4 regions of the Actinomadura sp. 6N118 genome follow, and region 3 is predicted to be linked to each of the others. Evidence: riboswitches for the same ligand, from Rfam matches in the RefSeq annotation. Region 3 holds a riboswitch; each other region holds the start of a gene.
What was found. Region 3 has a riboswitch for cyclic di-AMP ahead of ACH34W_RS05710 (CHAP domain-containing protein). Riboswitches for the same ligand answer to the same signal wherever they lie in the genome.

Region 1 (3,270 bases), on a different contig from region 3:
GGCATTCGGGCAAGGTCATCTGCTAGCCGGGCGTCCATGACGGTCTCCTAGGGTCGGGAGGGCGCCTCATGAACGCTAGAGAACGTGCTTGTGCCGTGTCGCGGGCCAATGCCGGGAAGTGGCCTGGCGGGTCAGGCCGGGGGCAGGCCGGGTTTAGGCCAGGGTCAGGCCTCGCGGAGCCTGCGAGCGGCGTCTTCCGGGCTTACGTCGTTCACGAACGCGCCCATGGCCGACTCCGAGCCCGCCAGATATTTGAGCTTCCCCGGCGCGCGCTGGATCGAGAAGAGCTCCAGGTGCAGCCACGCCAAGTCGCGGTCTGTACGGACAGGGGCTTGGTGCCACGCCGACACATAGGGAAGCGGCATGCCGAAGAGCCGGTCGAGGCGCCCCAGCAGGTCGAGATAGAGCGCTCCGAGGGCTTCGCGCTCGGCGCTATCCAGGGCGGGCAGGTCGGGTACGCGGCGATGCGGATAGACGTGCACCTCATACGGCCAGCGGGCCGCCTTGGGCACGAACGCCGTCCACAGGTCGTTGGCCGCCACAACGCGTACGCCCTCCTCGCGTTCGGCCGACAGCACCTCCGCGAAGAGATCACCAGGGTGGCGGCGCGCGACGTCCAGCATGCGCCGGGTGCGCGGGGGCACGAACGGGTAGCCGTAGATCTGCCCGTGCGGGTGGTGCAGGGTGACGCCGATCGCCTCGCCGCGGTTCTCGAAGCAGAAGACCTGCTCGACGCCGGGGTACGTGGACAACTCGGCGGTACGGTCCGCCCAGGCCTCGATGACGGTCTGCACCTGCTCGGGGGGCAGTTCGGCGAACGACCTGCCGTGCTCGGAGGTGAAGCACACCACCTCGCAACGCCCGCCGGAGGCGCCGTCGCCGTACGAGGGGAACCGGTTTTCGAAGACCACGACCTCGTAGTCCGGCGCCGGGATCTCGGTCGGGCGCCCCGGTGTGGAGGGGCAGAGGGGACAGTCGTCCGTCGAGGGCAGGAAGGTCCTGGTCTGGCGGTGCGCGGCGATGGCGACCCATTCGTCGAGCAGCGGGTCGTGCCGGAGCTCCGACGCCGTGGCGCGTTCCGGCAGCGGCCGCTCGTCGATGGCGCTCCGGTCGGCGTCGTCCCGCCGGTCGAAGTAGATCAGTTCGCGGCCGTCCGCCAGTCGGGTGACGGTGCGCTTCACCGTCCGCATCCTCGAATCATGGCCCCAGCCTCCCATGACGCGGAACCTCGGTGGTGCGCACAGCCGGATGATCTAGTCGAACGCACATGTTCCTGTTAGAAACACGCATTTGGTCATCGTGGGGTCAAGCGCATGATCCGGCCGGGACGGCAAGGACGGAATCGCCGCAGGAGCCGCGCCTGGGCAGGAGCGGCACAGGGCCGCGTTCTCGCCGGCGCCGGTGGCCTGGCCGGGCTCACCGATCTTGTGGAAGGCGAAGGTGAAGAGATCTTCGTCGCCGATTGGTGACGCATCTCACTTCGTACGGCGCGACGCCGCGTCCGCGACCCCCTCGGCTGAGGCGCCGCACACCCCGTCTTTCCGTGCCTCCCGGCCCCTCCTGACAAACAATCTTGACCCCACTTTGGTGGTCCGGGAATGGTCTGGAGCATGCTTACGTTGGGATCCTGTGACCTCTTCAAGAAGAATCTTTGGTGGTGGTTTGCCATCGCGTGAGGGTTTGATACCTTCTATTGCAATCTCGCGACGCACCCCATGCGTTGTGCCCAGGTCTCGAGCCCCATCAGGGACTTGACCCCCCAACATGGCCCGTTTTACCTGGCCATGACGCGCGGCCGTGTGTTCCGCGCCTCGTTACGAGATCAATCCGAATAGCCGGGCACCGCGCTCGCGGTGCCCTAGGCCGAGTCCGCATCCCCCTCCACTGGATGCGGAGCCGGGGACCCATTTTGCAGGGGTGAATCGGCGCTCCTTCGCGTGCGCCGTAGGGCTCTTCCATGCCCGAATCCGTCAGCTAACCCGGTAGGCGTCATGGGAGTAAGGGAGTTCTCTTTGATGTTCGACCGCAAGATCGTGAAGCCTGTGTCCGATGATCCGGCCGCCGCCGTGGGCGTCGCCCTCAGCGCCGTCCTGGCTGGTGCCCTCGGGCTCTCGGTCTTCAGCCCCGTCAACTTCTCCGGCACCGCCGAGGCCCGCGCCGACGCCCGGGTCGCCGGCTCCGCGCACGCCCACAAGGCCGCCGGTAAGGCTCGAAAGGCCAAGAAGGCCAAGGCCAAGAAGGCCGCCACAGCCGCGAGCTCGGCCAAGGCGATCAGCCTGGCACTGAAGCAGGTCGGCATCACCGAAGGCGCCAACGGCCGGACCAAGTTCCACGACTGGTACATCAAGACCAACGAGGCCAAGCTCACCGCCCGGCGTGACGGCGGCAACATCGCCGAATACAGCGGCGCAGCCTGGTGCAACATGTTCGTGTCCTGGGTCGGTGCGCAGACCGGCGTCAAGGGCATGGGCTGGGACGCCTACACCGTCCAGCACGCCAGGTGGCTTGCGAAGACCAAGCGGTGGGGCCAGCGGGCCAAGCCGGGCGCCCTCGTCTTCTTCGACTGGCAGAACGGCTCGTCAGGCGGCGTCGACGGCATCGACCACGTCGGCATGGTCGTCAAGGACAACGGCAACGGCACCATTTCCACCATCGAGGGCAACATCAGCAACTCCGTGGTCAGCAAGGTCCGGCCGAAGTCGTCCGTCGTGGGCTACGGCTACCCCGACTACGCCGACTACAAGAAGTCCTGACCCCAAAGACCTTCCCCCACCCCGCTTCGAAGGCGTACGGCTCCGGCTGGGCGCCTTCGGGTGTTTCTGCCCGCTCTCGTCCCTGAGCCTCCCTATGCCTTCCTAAGCCTCCCTATGCCTTCCTAAGCCTCCCTATGCCTTCCTAAGCCTCGCTATGCCTGTCTAAGCCTCCCTAGGCCGAGTTCGGCGCCTCCCGGGTAATACGAATCATTCGGACGCTTTGCCCCTGCTTAGGCCCATGATCCCGCGTTTCTGGAAAGGAACACGGCGAACGGGACGGGACGGGATGGGACGGAGCGGAGGGAGCATTCGATGCCGGGGCGCCCGGATGTCACCGTCGTCGTGATCGGTTACAACGACGCAGCGCGGCTGCCGCGCGCCGTCGGCTCCGTGCTGGGCCAGTCGCTCGGCGGAGTCGAGGCGGTGGTCGTCGACGACGGCAGCACGGACGGGACCGGCGAGGTGGCCGACCGGCTGGCGGCCGAGCACCCGGGGCGGGTCCGCTCCATCCGCCTGC
Region 2 (3,270 bases), on a different contig from region 3:
CGCGATGATGTCGCCGGGGCCGGCCTCGTCGGCGGGCTTGCGCTCCAGCGCGTCCGTCATCAGCAGCTCGGTGATCTTGACCCGCTCGATGCTGCCGTCATGGCGGCACCAGGCGACCTGCTGGCCCTTCTTGATCGTGCCCGCGTACATGCGGCAGAGCGCGATCCGGCCGAGGTAGCTGGAGGCGTCGAGGTTGGTGACGTGCGCCTGGAGCGGGGCGTCCGGGTCGAACGAGGGCGCCGGGATCGTGTTCGTGATGACCTCGAACAGCGGCTCCAGGTCCTCGCTGTCGGGCAGCTCGCCGTTGCCGGGCTTGTTGAGCGAGGCGCGCCCGGCGCGGCCGGAGGCGAAGACGATCGGGAACTCGATCTGCTCCTCTTCGGCGTCGAGGTCGATGAACAGCTCGTACGTCTCGTCCACGACCTCGTCGATGCGCGCGTCGGGCCGGTCGGTCTTGTTGACGACCAGGATGACCGGCAGCTTGGCCTCCAGGGCCTTGCGCAGCACGAACCGGGTCTGGGGGAGGGGACCCTCGCTGGCGTCCACCAGCAGGACGACGCCGTCGACCATGGACAGGCCGCGCTCGACCTCGCCGCCGAAGTCCGCGTGGCCTGGGGTGTCGATGATGTTGATCGTCATCCCGTTGTGCCGGACCGCGGTGTTCTTGGCGAGGATGGTGATGCCCTTCTCACGCTCCAGGTCGTTGGAGTCCATGACGCGGTCATCGACGGCCTGGTTTTCGCGGAAGGCGCCGGACTGCCAGAGCATGGCGTCGACCAGGGTGGTCTTGCCGTGGTCGACATGGGCGACGATCGCGACGTTACGCAGGTCATCGCGCGTGGAGAAGGGCATGCGAACTCGCTTGGGTGAAGGAGTGGAGGTCGCCGCAGACGTGCGGCCATACCGATTCTACTTGCCGCGCCAACCAGTACCGGCCGGTCGCCGCACAACCGACGTATCTTACGCCCTGATTGGCGCCCTTTGTGACATTTGCCCGGCGTGGCCGCTGCGGTCGCCATCGCGTTCTTCGCCAGGTGGCTGTACGTCGTTCACCCGAACGACGCGTGCGAGGTGAGCGGAGAGTGACCATCCCTGACCACGGAAGATGTGGCGAAAGTCTCGCTGCTGCCCCACTCACCACAGTTGTCCCGTTTGGCGTACTTTGCCATTTCTTTGTACGCTCCTGCGGATCCGGCTGCTCGACGCCCTGTCGAGGGCGGCGGCCGGACCGCCGAGTCCCCCCACGTGGGGGAGCCGGGGACCCACATCCCCCCGGGGCGAATCCGCGTTCACGTGACGCGGTAGGGCGACTCCTGGCCCGAGCCCGTCAGCTAACCCGGTAGGCGGACGAGGAGAGGAGAACACCGGCTTGGCACCGGACCCCCAGCGGCGCCGTTTCGTCGTGCCCATCGCCGCCACGGCCTCCGCGGCCGCGGTGATCGCGATCGGCGCCACCATCGCCCCCGCACAGGCCGCGCCGTCCACCCTTGGACGCACCGCCGCCGTCGCTCCCACCCCCGGCACGACCGGGAAGCCCACCGAACGCGAGCTGCGCAAGCAGCTCGACGCCCTCAACACCGAGGCCGAGAAGCTGACCGAGCAGTACAACAAGGCTCGGGTCGAGCTCGGCAAGGCCAAGAACGCCCTGCGCGACGTCACCCGGCAGGCCGCCGTCCTGACGGCCCAGGCCGCCCCCGCCCGCGACCAGCTCACCCGCCTCGCCGCCAGCAACTACATGACCGGCGGCCCCGACTTGATGGCCGCCTCCGGCAACACCACCGAAGGGCTGGCGAGCTCGGCGTATCTGGTCCAGAACCAGGCCTCCGTCGTGAACGCGCTGCAGGCGCGGATCGACCAGGCCACCAAGGCCCAGCAGGACGCTCAGGCCAAGAACACGGCCGCCCAGCAAGCCGCCACCCAGGCCGAGAAGGCCAGGTCGGCCGCCAAGGCCAAGGTGGGCGAGGTCACCAAGCAGCTCGACAAGCTGACGACCACCAAGGTCAAGGACCCCAAGTCCGGCTTCACCGCCGTCATCAAGGGCAACGACCTGCCCTCCAAGATGACCCGCAAGGCCGTCACCAAGCTTGGCAGCCCGTACGTGTGGGCGGCTGCGGGCCCGAACAGCTTCGACTGCTCAGGCCTGGTCGTCTGGGCGTATGCGAAGGTCGGCAAGTCCGGTCTTCCGCACTACACCGGCGACCTCTTCCAGCTCGGCAGCAAGGTCGACAAGGGCGACCTGCGCGCCGGGGACCTGGTCTACTTCGGCAGCGGTCTCCACCACATGGGCATCTATGTAGGCAGCGGCCACTACCTCCACGCCCCGCAGACAGGCGACGTAGTCAAAATCTCCAAGCTCTCCGAGCGTTCCGACTACGCCGGAGCCAACCGCATCTCCTGACCCGCAGCAGTTCCAGTCGTGATGTCTGAACGTGAGAGCGGCCGCGGAGTGAGGACTCTGCGGCCGCTTGTGGCGTTAGATCAGCGCAGGTAAGAAGCGTTAGATCAGCGCAGGTAAGAAGCGATGGCCTCGACTACGGGGAGGTCGCCGGGCAGCCACTCGACCTCGTAGAGCTCGTTGCGGCTCAGCCAGCGCAGCGCGAGATGCTCCAGCGCTTGCGGCTCGCCCTCCACGAGATCGGCCGTCCAGACCCTCAAGACGCTCTCCGCACCGAGCGGCCAGTCGCCGCCGATGCGCCCACCCAGCGCGACCTTGACGTCCAGCTCCTCGTGGCACTCCCGGACCAGCGCGTCCTCATCGGATTCACCCGGGTCGACCTTGCCGCCGGGGAACTCCCAGCCACCCGCCAGCTCGGCGGGTTCGGCCCGCTGGGCGGCGAGCAGGCGGCCGTCCCGGATGATCGCGGCACCTACGACAACATTGATGGTCATCACCTCTCCGGCCAATCATCCCTCTCTTCCTCGGACGGGATGGAGTGGAAGGAGTGAAGTGTGAGCCAATTCAGGCCCCGGACGCCGCGACGGCCTGGGTGGCCCGCTCGACGATCTGCTCCAGATGGCCGCCGTGCGCGCCGCGCCAGTAGACCTGGCCGCAGTCGGCGCAGCGCCCGTACACGTCGTAGCTGCGCAGCGTGCCCGCCTGGACCTGGGCTTCGATCTCCGCCTTGCCGACGGTGACGAGCACGCCGTTGCAGGCGGTGCAGCGCGTCCAGGGCCGCAGCGCGGGTGCGAACCGGTCGAGCACGTCGCCGAGCTGGTCGTCCGGCCGCGACCCGCGCACGTACGCGCCGAGCCACAACGCACGGCGCCGCA
Region 3 (3,270 bases):
ACCAGGTCTGACCTGGTCCGTTCTCTTTTGCGGGGGATTTGCTTTCGCGTGACCTTTTGATACTTTGTGGCGACTCGCGGCGCCCACCAGGCGTCGCATCGCCCCTGACGCCCTCGGGCGTCACGGGAGGCGGGCGCCCTCCAGGTGCCGCCTCCTCGCGCGGCACCCTCCAGGTGCCGCCGCCGGTGCGACGCCCTCCACGCGCCGCACCAGGTCTCCACGGAGACCGGCCGGCCCAACCGCACAGTGCGCACGCTCAGCAAGCTCGAACGAGCATGGCGTGCATGGCGCCAGCGAGCGCGTCACGGCGGTTCGACCATCGGGCACCGGCCATCGAGCGAACGCCCATCTGAGGCCGCTCATCCAAACAAATCAGCGCCGCGCTTTCGCACACGGGACACAGGGTCCCGCTGTACGGGCCTCATCACGCCCAAGGATCGCCGCGGCAGCGCCGAGTCCGCCATCGCGCGGAGCCGGGGACCCATATGCCGGCGGCACGGCCCTTCGCAGGGCATGCCTCCGACCGGGGTGAATCGGCGCGCCCACCCTTCGATCTTCTCGAACGGGGCGCACCGTAGGGCAACTTCCACGCCCGAACCCGTCAGCTAACCCGGTAGGCGTCTGGAAGAAGGAGATGCCCCTGTCCAGCAACGCTTTCAGCACGACCCGTCGCGTCCGCGTCGCCGGTGGCCTCGCGATCGCCACTGCGGTCGTCACTCCCCTCGTGGCGGCAGGCCCTGCCCCTTCTGCTGAGGCGGCCACCAAGGCCGTTCCCGTGGCCAAGGTCGTCAAGCAGGCCAAGCAGAAGTCGTGGGCTGCCCGCCAGAAGACGGCGCAGAAGGCCCTCAAGGCCGCCCACAAGAAGAAGGGCAAGCCGTACCGCTACGGTGCGGCAGGCCCGAACGCCTTTGACTGTTCCGGTCTGGTCCAGTGGTCCTACCGGAAGGCGGGCGTCAAACTGCCGCGCGTCACGACCGCCCAGTACCGCGCCGTGAAGAACAAGGTGTCCTGGAAGAAGCTTGCTCCGGGTGACCTCGTCTTCTTCCACGGCAAGGGCCACGTGGGCATCGTGAGCAAACGCAAGGGGAGCAAGGTGTGGATGATCCACGCCCCTAACTCCGGCAGTCATGTGAAGGTCGTCAGGCTCAACAGCTACCGCAAGAAGACCTTCTCTGGCGCCGTCCGTCCCTACTGATCCAGAACCCGACTGAACCAGAACCACCCCCTAGCGGGCGCGGCCGTCCTTTCCCCCCGGGCGGCCGCGTCCGTCCCTCCCCCTTCCCTCCCTCCCCCTTCCCCTCCCTTCCCTCACACCGAATCTCAGGCCGTCCTCGACGGCCACCGCCGAGTCCATACACACGGAGCCGGGGAACCACTTTCCCCCGGGGTGAATCGGCCTGCCTGCAGGCCGTAGGGCAGCTTCCACGCCCGAACCCGTCAGCTAACCCGGTAGGCGGCATGGAAGCCCAAGGAGAGCCCCACTCGTGGCAGGCAAGCACCGCAAACCCAGCCCGCTGGTCATCAGCCTGCGGACCACCGGCGGCCTCGTCGCCGGCGCGGCCGTCATCGGCGCGGTCGCAGTCACCGCCCAAGCCGCCATAGGCGCGGCCCCCGCCGGAACCGTAACGGCCAAGCCGCCGGTCGCCGGCGCGGCAGCCGAACTGGCGGTCAAGGCCAAGGCCAAGGCCCCCGGCTCGCACAATGTGCCGAAGAAGCTCTCCGGCGACGCGAGCAAGGCGCGCACCACCCCCAAGACCACCGCCGCCGCGAAGGCCCCCGTCAAAGCCGCGCCGAAGACGCCCACCGCCGTCGAGGCCATCAAGCTGGCGACGTCCCAGGTCGGCATCGCTGAGAACAGCAGCGGCGAGACCAAGTTCCAGGACTGGTACATGAGCACCACCCGCGCCAAGGAGACACTGGCGCGCGACGGCGGTGACCTGGAGGGCTACAACGACGCCGCGTGGTGCGACATGTTCGTCTCCTGGATCGGCGAGCAGCTCGCCTTCGGCCACGGTATGGGCAGCGACGCCTGGACGGTCGAGCACGCCAAGTGGTTCCAGAGCCGGAACCGATGGGGCAGCAAACCCCAGCCGGGCGCCATCGTCTTCTTCAGCTGGGGCGGCTCCAAGAACATCGACGACATCGAGCATGTCGGCATGGTGATCAAGGACAACGGCGATGGAACGATCCAGACAGTGGAGGGCAACACCTCGAACGCGGTCAAGACCCAGAACCGTCCGGCCAGCCAGATCGTGGGCTACGGCTACCCCGACTACGCGAAATGACCCGTCTGGCGCGGGCCGCGGCGGCGGCTCAATAGGATCGGCCGCATGGAGGACCAGCGCTCCGGGCCGCCCGACGAGCAGCGCTCCGGCCCGCCCGGCGAGCGGCGCTCCGGCCCGCCCGGCGAGCGGCCTAGCCCGCCACCGGACGAGGAGCCCGGCCCGGCGGACGAGCGCTCCGGCCTGCCGGACGAGCAATCCGGGCCGCCGGACGAGGAGAGCGGCGGGCTCGGCGGCTTGCCACGCCGCCGGGCCGTCGCGCTGATCGGCCTCGGTGCGGCCGCCTGCGCGCTGGTGGCCGGGGTCGGGCTGGCCACGACCGGCGAGGACGCGACCCCTCGGCAGGCCACCGCGACGGCCCCGGTCGCGGGCGTTCCCGACGCCCGCGCCGTCGAGACGGTCCTCGCCAACCGCGCCGCCGCCGTCCGCGAGCACGACCGTGCGCGGTTCCTCGCCACCGTCGCCTCGGCTCCGGCGGCCTACCAGGAGGCGCAGGCCAAGGTCTTCGACAACCTCGCCAGGCTGCCGCTGGAGTCCTGGCGTGAACGGTACGAGGCGATCGAGCCTGCGGGCCTCTCCGGCGCACCGGCCGTCCGCGTCAGCCTCCAATACAAGCTGCGCAGTTTCGATCGCGGCGCGGTGGCACGCACTCGCTACCTCACGTTCGCCGCCCGATCCGGCACCTGGGTGATCATCGGCGATGCCGCGGGCCGTGGGCTGCGCGACGATGTCGAGATCTGGGACGGCGGCCCGATGACCGTCCGGCGTGGCCGCAGCGGGCTGGTCATCGGCGACGCTCCCGGCCTTGACGGGATAGCCCGGCGCCTCGACGCGGCCGTGTCCGTCGTGACCGGCGTGGTCGGCTCCGATTGGCCCAGGCGCGCGGTGGTGCTCGTACCGGCCGATCCCGCCATGGCGGCGGCCCTGGTCGGCGACGCCCAGAATCTCAAGGAGATCGCGGCGCTGGCCACGGTTGCTCCCTCGGCGT
Region 4 (3,270 bases), on a different contig from region 3:
GTGCCCGCCATGCGGTCGTGCAGGGACTGGTGCAGTGGCTGGTCCCAGATCGCCCACAGGTACGCCATCAGGGCGCCGGCCCAGACGAGCAGCATGCCGTACGCGAGGTAGTCCCAGATCATGACCGCGAGCGCCAGGAAGACGAAGACGCCGATCTGGTAGGCGACGTTGTTGATGGCCGCGCGCCAGACCGCCTGGTAGGTCGTGAGGGCCTCGCCCGCGGGGCGCACCTGGACCACGCCCAGCCCGAGGATGCGCTTGCCGAGCGTCCGTCCCGACATGGCCAGCTGGACCGACTCATAGATGAACGGCAGCACCGACAGAACGGTGAAAAGCGTGAAGAGGATCGGCCAGTTCCAGATGCCGCCCTCGGTGTTGGCCTTGTCTCCGGCCGTGTCGAGGCCGATCACCCCCAGGGTGATCGGCAGCACCAGGGCGAAGCCGAAGGTCGCCACGAGGGCGTTGTCGATGAGACGCGCGCCCGCGCGCCTCATGATCGGTGCGAGCGGGAGTTCGGCAGCCTCGGCCGTGTCGTCGTAGTACGGCTGGGAGCCCTGCCACTGCTGCTGGGGCGGGGGCTGATGCTGCTGGGGCGGCGGCTGACCGCCCTGCCAGTGCTGAGGCGGCATCTGGCCGCCTTGCCAGTGCTGCCCAGGGCCCGACTGCGTGTACTGCGGCCTCCCGCGATAAGGGGATTCACTCATCGGTCAGTCCTCCAGGCGAAGCAACATCCGGGTATTTCCCAACGTATTCGGCTTGACCCGGTCAAGGTCCAGGAACTCGGCAACGCCGTCGTCATACGAACGGAGAAGTTCCTCATACACCTCGGGCGAGACCGGTGTACCCAAGATCGGCTGAAACCCGTGGCGGGCGAAGAAGTCCACCTCGAAGGTAAGACAGAACACCCGTTCCACGCCGAGTTCCCGGGCGGTCTCCAGGAGCTTGCTGACGATGCGGTGCCCGATGCCCCGCCCGCCGTGCCCCTTCTCCACCGCGACCGAACGGACCTCGGCCAAGTCCTCCCACATCACGTGCAGCGCGCCGCATCCCACAATCCGCGGCTCTCCCTGCCGGTCCTCGGCGACCCAGAACTCCTGCACATCCTCGTACAAGGTCACCGTGGTCTTCCTGAGCAGACGCCGCCCCGGCCCGGAGTACAAATCGACCAGCCGGCGGATCTCCTGTACATCGGCGGTACGGGCTCGCCGGATCACTACTTCCACAAACAGACGACATTATCGAACGCGCGCCCTTTACCTGTGGTGGACGCCCCCTTACGGTAGGTAACGATGCGGGTGACTAGACAAAAAAGACCACACCCCTGGCCCGCAGGTGACGCAAAGCACACTGGCGCGGGTGACCCACCCGCGATTTCGCATGTTCTGGTTGGCATCGAGGTCTGACTCCGTTAGTCTCCTGCGCTGACATCGGCCACTGGCCGAACCGCCGAATCCACGGCCGCAAACCAGCGTTCCGAGGAGCCGGGAACCCACTTTGGATGGTTTGGGGGGATCGCCCTCCGATCCCGCCTGGGGTGAATCCGCGCGCGAACGCGGAAGGGCTGCTCCGGCCCCAACCCGTCAGCTAACTCGGTAGGCGGACGAGGAGAGGAGAATGAGTGGAGCCGTTGCGGCCTGCATCCTTTTCGCGCCGCCTTTCGTGGGCTGTCGCCCTCACCGGCGCGCTCATCGTCACAGCCACTCCCGCGCACGCCGATCCCGAGCCGTCCACCAAAGAGCTCAGGACCCAGGCGTTCAAGCTCGCTGATCAGCTTGAGCAGCTGACCGAGCAGTACAACGGCCTCAAAGTGAAGCTCCAGCAGTCCCAGCGCGCCGCGAAGGTCGCCACCGACAACGCCAAGCGCCAGGAGAAATCACTCGAAGGTGTCCGCGAAAAAGTCGGCAGTTTGGCTGCGACCAGCTACATGCAGGGCGGCGCCGACCCGACGGTCTCCTTCGTCGCATCCCAAGACCCCCAGCGCCTCCTCGATCAGGCCGCGACCCTCCACTACTTCGCGACCCAGGACGGCACACGCGTTCAGGGCCTGATGCAAGCCATGCAGGCCGCTCAGCGCGCGCGCAAGTCCGCCGAGGAGCGCGCCAAGCAGGTCTCCCAGCTCCGCACCGAGCTTGAAACCCAGCGCAAGAAGGTCACCACCCTCTACGAGAAGGCCCGCGGCCGCCTGGTCAAAAAGGACCCCACCCAGCTCGCCAAGCTCCCCGTAGTGGGCAGCGGCAAGGGCTCCCAAGCCCTCCGATACGCGATGTCCAAGATCGGCCGCCCCTACGTCTGGGGTGCGGAAGGCCCTTCCACCTTCGACTGCTCCGGTCTCACGATGTGGGCGTACAGGCAGGTGGGCATCAGCCTCCCCCACTACACCGGCAGCCAGTGGAACGCGGGCACCCATATTTCCCGCAGCCAGCTCCAGCCAGGCGACCTGGTCTTCTTCCACAGCGACCTGCACCACATGGGCATGTTCGTGGGCGACGGCAAGTTCCTCCACGCGCCCCAGACCGGCGACGTGGTCAAGATCTCCCCTCTGGCAGGGCGCCCGTACGCCGGCGCAGTCCGAGTCGCCTGACCCATCAGATCGACCGCCCACGTGCACCTGTCGGTCTACACGGCCATTCCCGCACCGACATGGGGCCTCGTCACGCACATGAGGCCCCATGGAACGTCCGGTCAGGATGCACGGCCGCAACGCGGATATGAAGACCAGGCGCGGCATGCAGGTGGCGCGGCATGCAGCTGGCGCGGCATGCAGCTGGCGCGGCATGCAGCTGGCATGTAGGTGGCGCGCTGTGTAAGTGGCGCTGCATGCGGGTGGCGCGGCATGCAGGTGGCGCGGCATGCGGGGGCACGGCATGCGGTTGGCGCGGCATGCGGTTGGCGCGGCTGTAGCAGAGTGTGTGCACGACCACTTGGACGGCTTGCTGGCCACGATGTGTGGCCGACAGGGCGCCTGTGGTCGCGGATGCCTTGTCCGGGAGCGCGGCGTCCCCCCGTGGCCGCCGCCTATGAGTTGAACCTCGTCCGCGGCGACGCCGCCTGCAGGGACCTACCTGTCAGGGCGTCAGCGTCGCCGCTGCGGGGACGGACGGAGTTCTTCTCTCGCTACCGGACTGCTCAGATGAGTTGCCTTCGGGCCGCCCACACCACGGCCTCGATAGGGGTGTTGACTTCGAGCCGATCACAGATTGTGCGCAGACGACGCCTCAACGTCCGCGCGCTCAGCTCGAGTTTGCGTGCTGCCACATCGGCTGTGACACC

Region 1: another riboswitch for cyclic di-AMP. It lies ahead of ACH34W_RS52825 (CHAP domain-containing protein); the one in region 3 lies ahead of ACH34W_RS05710 (CHAP domain-containing protein).
Region 2: another riboswitch for cyclic di-AMP. It lies ahead of ACH34W_RS36905 (NlpC/P60 family protein); the one in region 3 lies ahead of ACH34W_RS05710 (CHAP domain-containing protein).
Region 4: another riboswitch for cyclic di-AMP. It lies ahead of ACH34W_RS43440 (NlpC/P60 family protein); the one in region 3 lies ahead of ACH34W_RS05710 (CHAP domain-containing protein).

What each region holds. Positions count from the first base shown of each region.
Region 1 is NZ_JBIRAZ010000042.1:29,678-32,947, reverse strand. Features, by position in the region: gene ACH34W_RS52835 (pyridoxal phosphate-dependent decarboxylase family protein) at 1-5, opposite strand, end outside; gene galT (galactose-1-phosphate uridylyltransferase) at 165-1,181, opposite strand; cyclic di-AMP (ydaO/yuaA leader) riboswitch at 1,852-2,003, shown strand; gene ACH34W_RS52825 (CHAP domain-containing protein) at 2,016-2,753, shown strand; gene ACH34W_RS52820 (CDP-glycerol glycerophosphotransferase family protein) at 3,066-3,270, shown strand, end outside.
Region 2 is NZ_JBIRAZ010000017.1:136,633-139,902, forward strand. Features, by position in the region: gene typA (translational GTPase TypA) at 1-852, opposite strand, end outside; cyclic di-AMP (ydaO/yuaA leader) riboswitch at 1,220-1,362, shown strand; gene ACH34W_RS36905 (NlpC/P60 family protein) at 1,370-2,398, shown strand; gene ACH34W_RS36910 ((deoxy)nucleoside triphosphate pyrophosphohydrolase) at 2,503-2,889, opposite strand; gene ACH34W_RS36915 (Mut7-C RNAse domain-containing protein) at 2,960-3,270, opposite strand, start outside.
Region 3 is NZ_JBIRAZ010000002.1:409,522-412,791, reverse strand. Features, by position in the region: cyclic di-AMP (ydaO/yuaA leader) riboswitch at 440-636, shown strand; gene ACH34W_RS05715 (C40 family peptidase) at 635-1,195, shown strand; cyclic di-AMP (ydaO/yuaA leader) riboswitch at 1,333-1,470, shown strand; gene ACH34W_RS05710 (CHAP domain-containing protein) at 1,485-2,285, shown strand; gene ACH34W_RS05705 (hypothetical protein) at 2,331-3,270, shown strand, end outside.
Region 4 is NZ_JBIRAZ010000023.1:159,389-162,658, forward strand. Features, by position in the region: gene ACH34W_RS43430 (RDD family protein) at 1-704, opposite strand, end outside; gene ACH34W_RS43435 (amino-acid N-acetyltransferase) at 708-1,223, opposite strand; cyclic di-AMP (ydaO/yuaA leader) riboswitch at 1,435-1,615, shown strand; gene ACH34W_RS43440 (NlpC/P60 family protein) at 1,619-2,581, shown strand; gene ACH34W_RS43445 (LuxR family transcriptional regulator) at 3,127-3,270, opposite strand, start outside.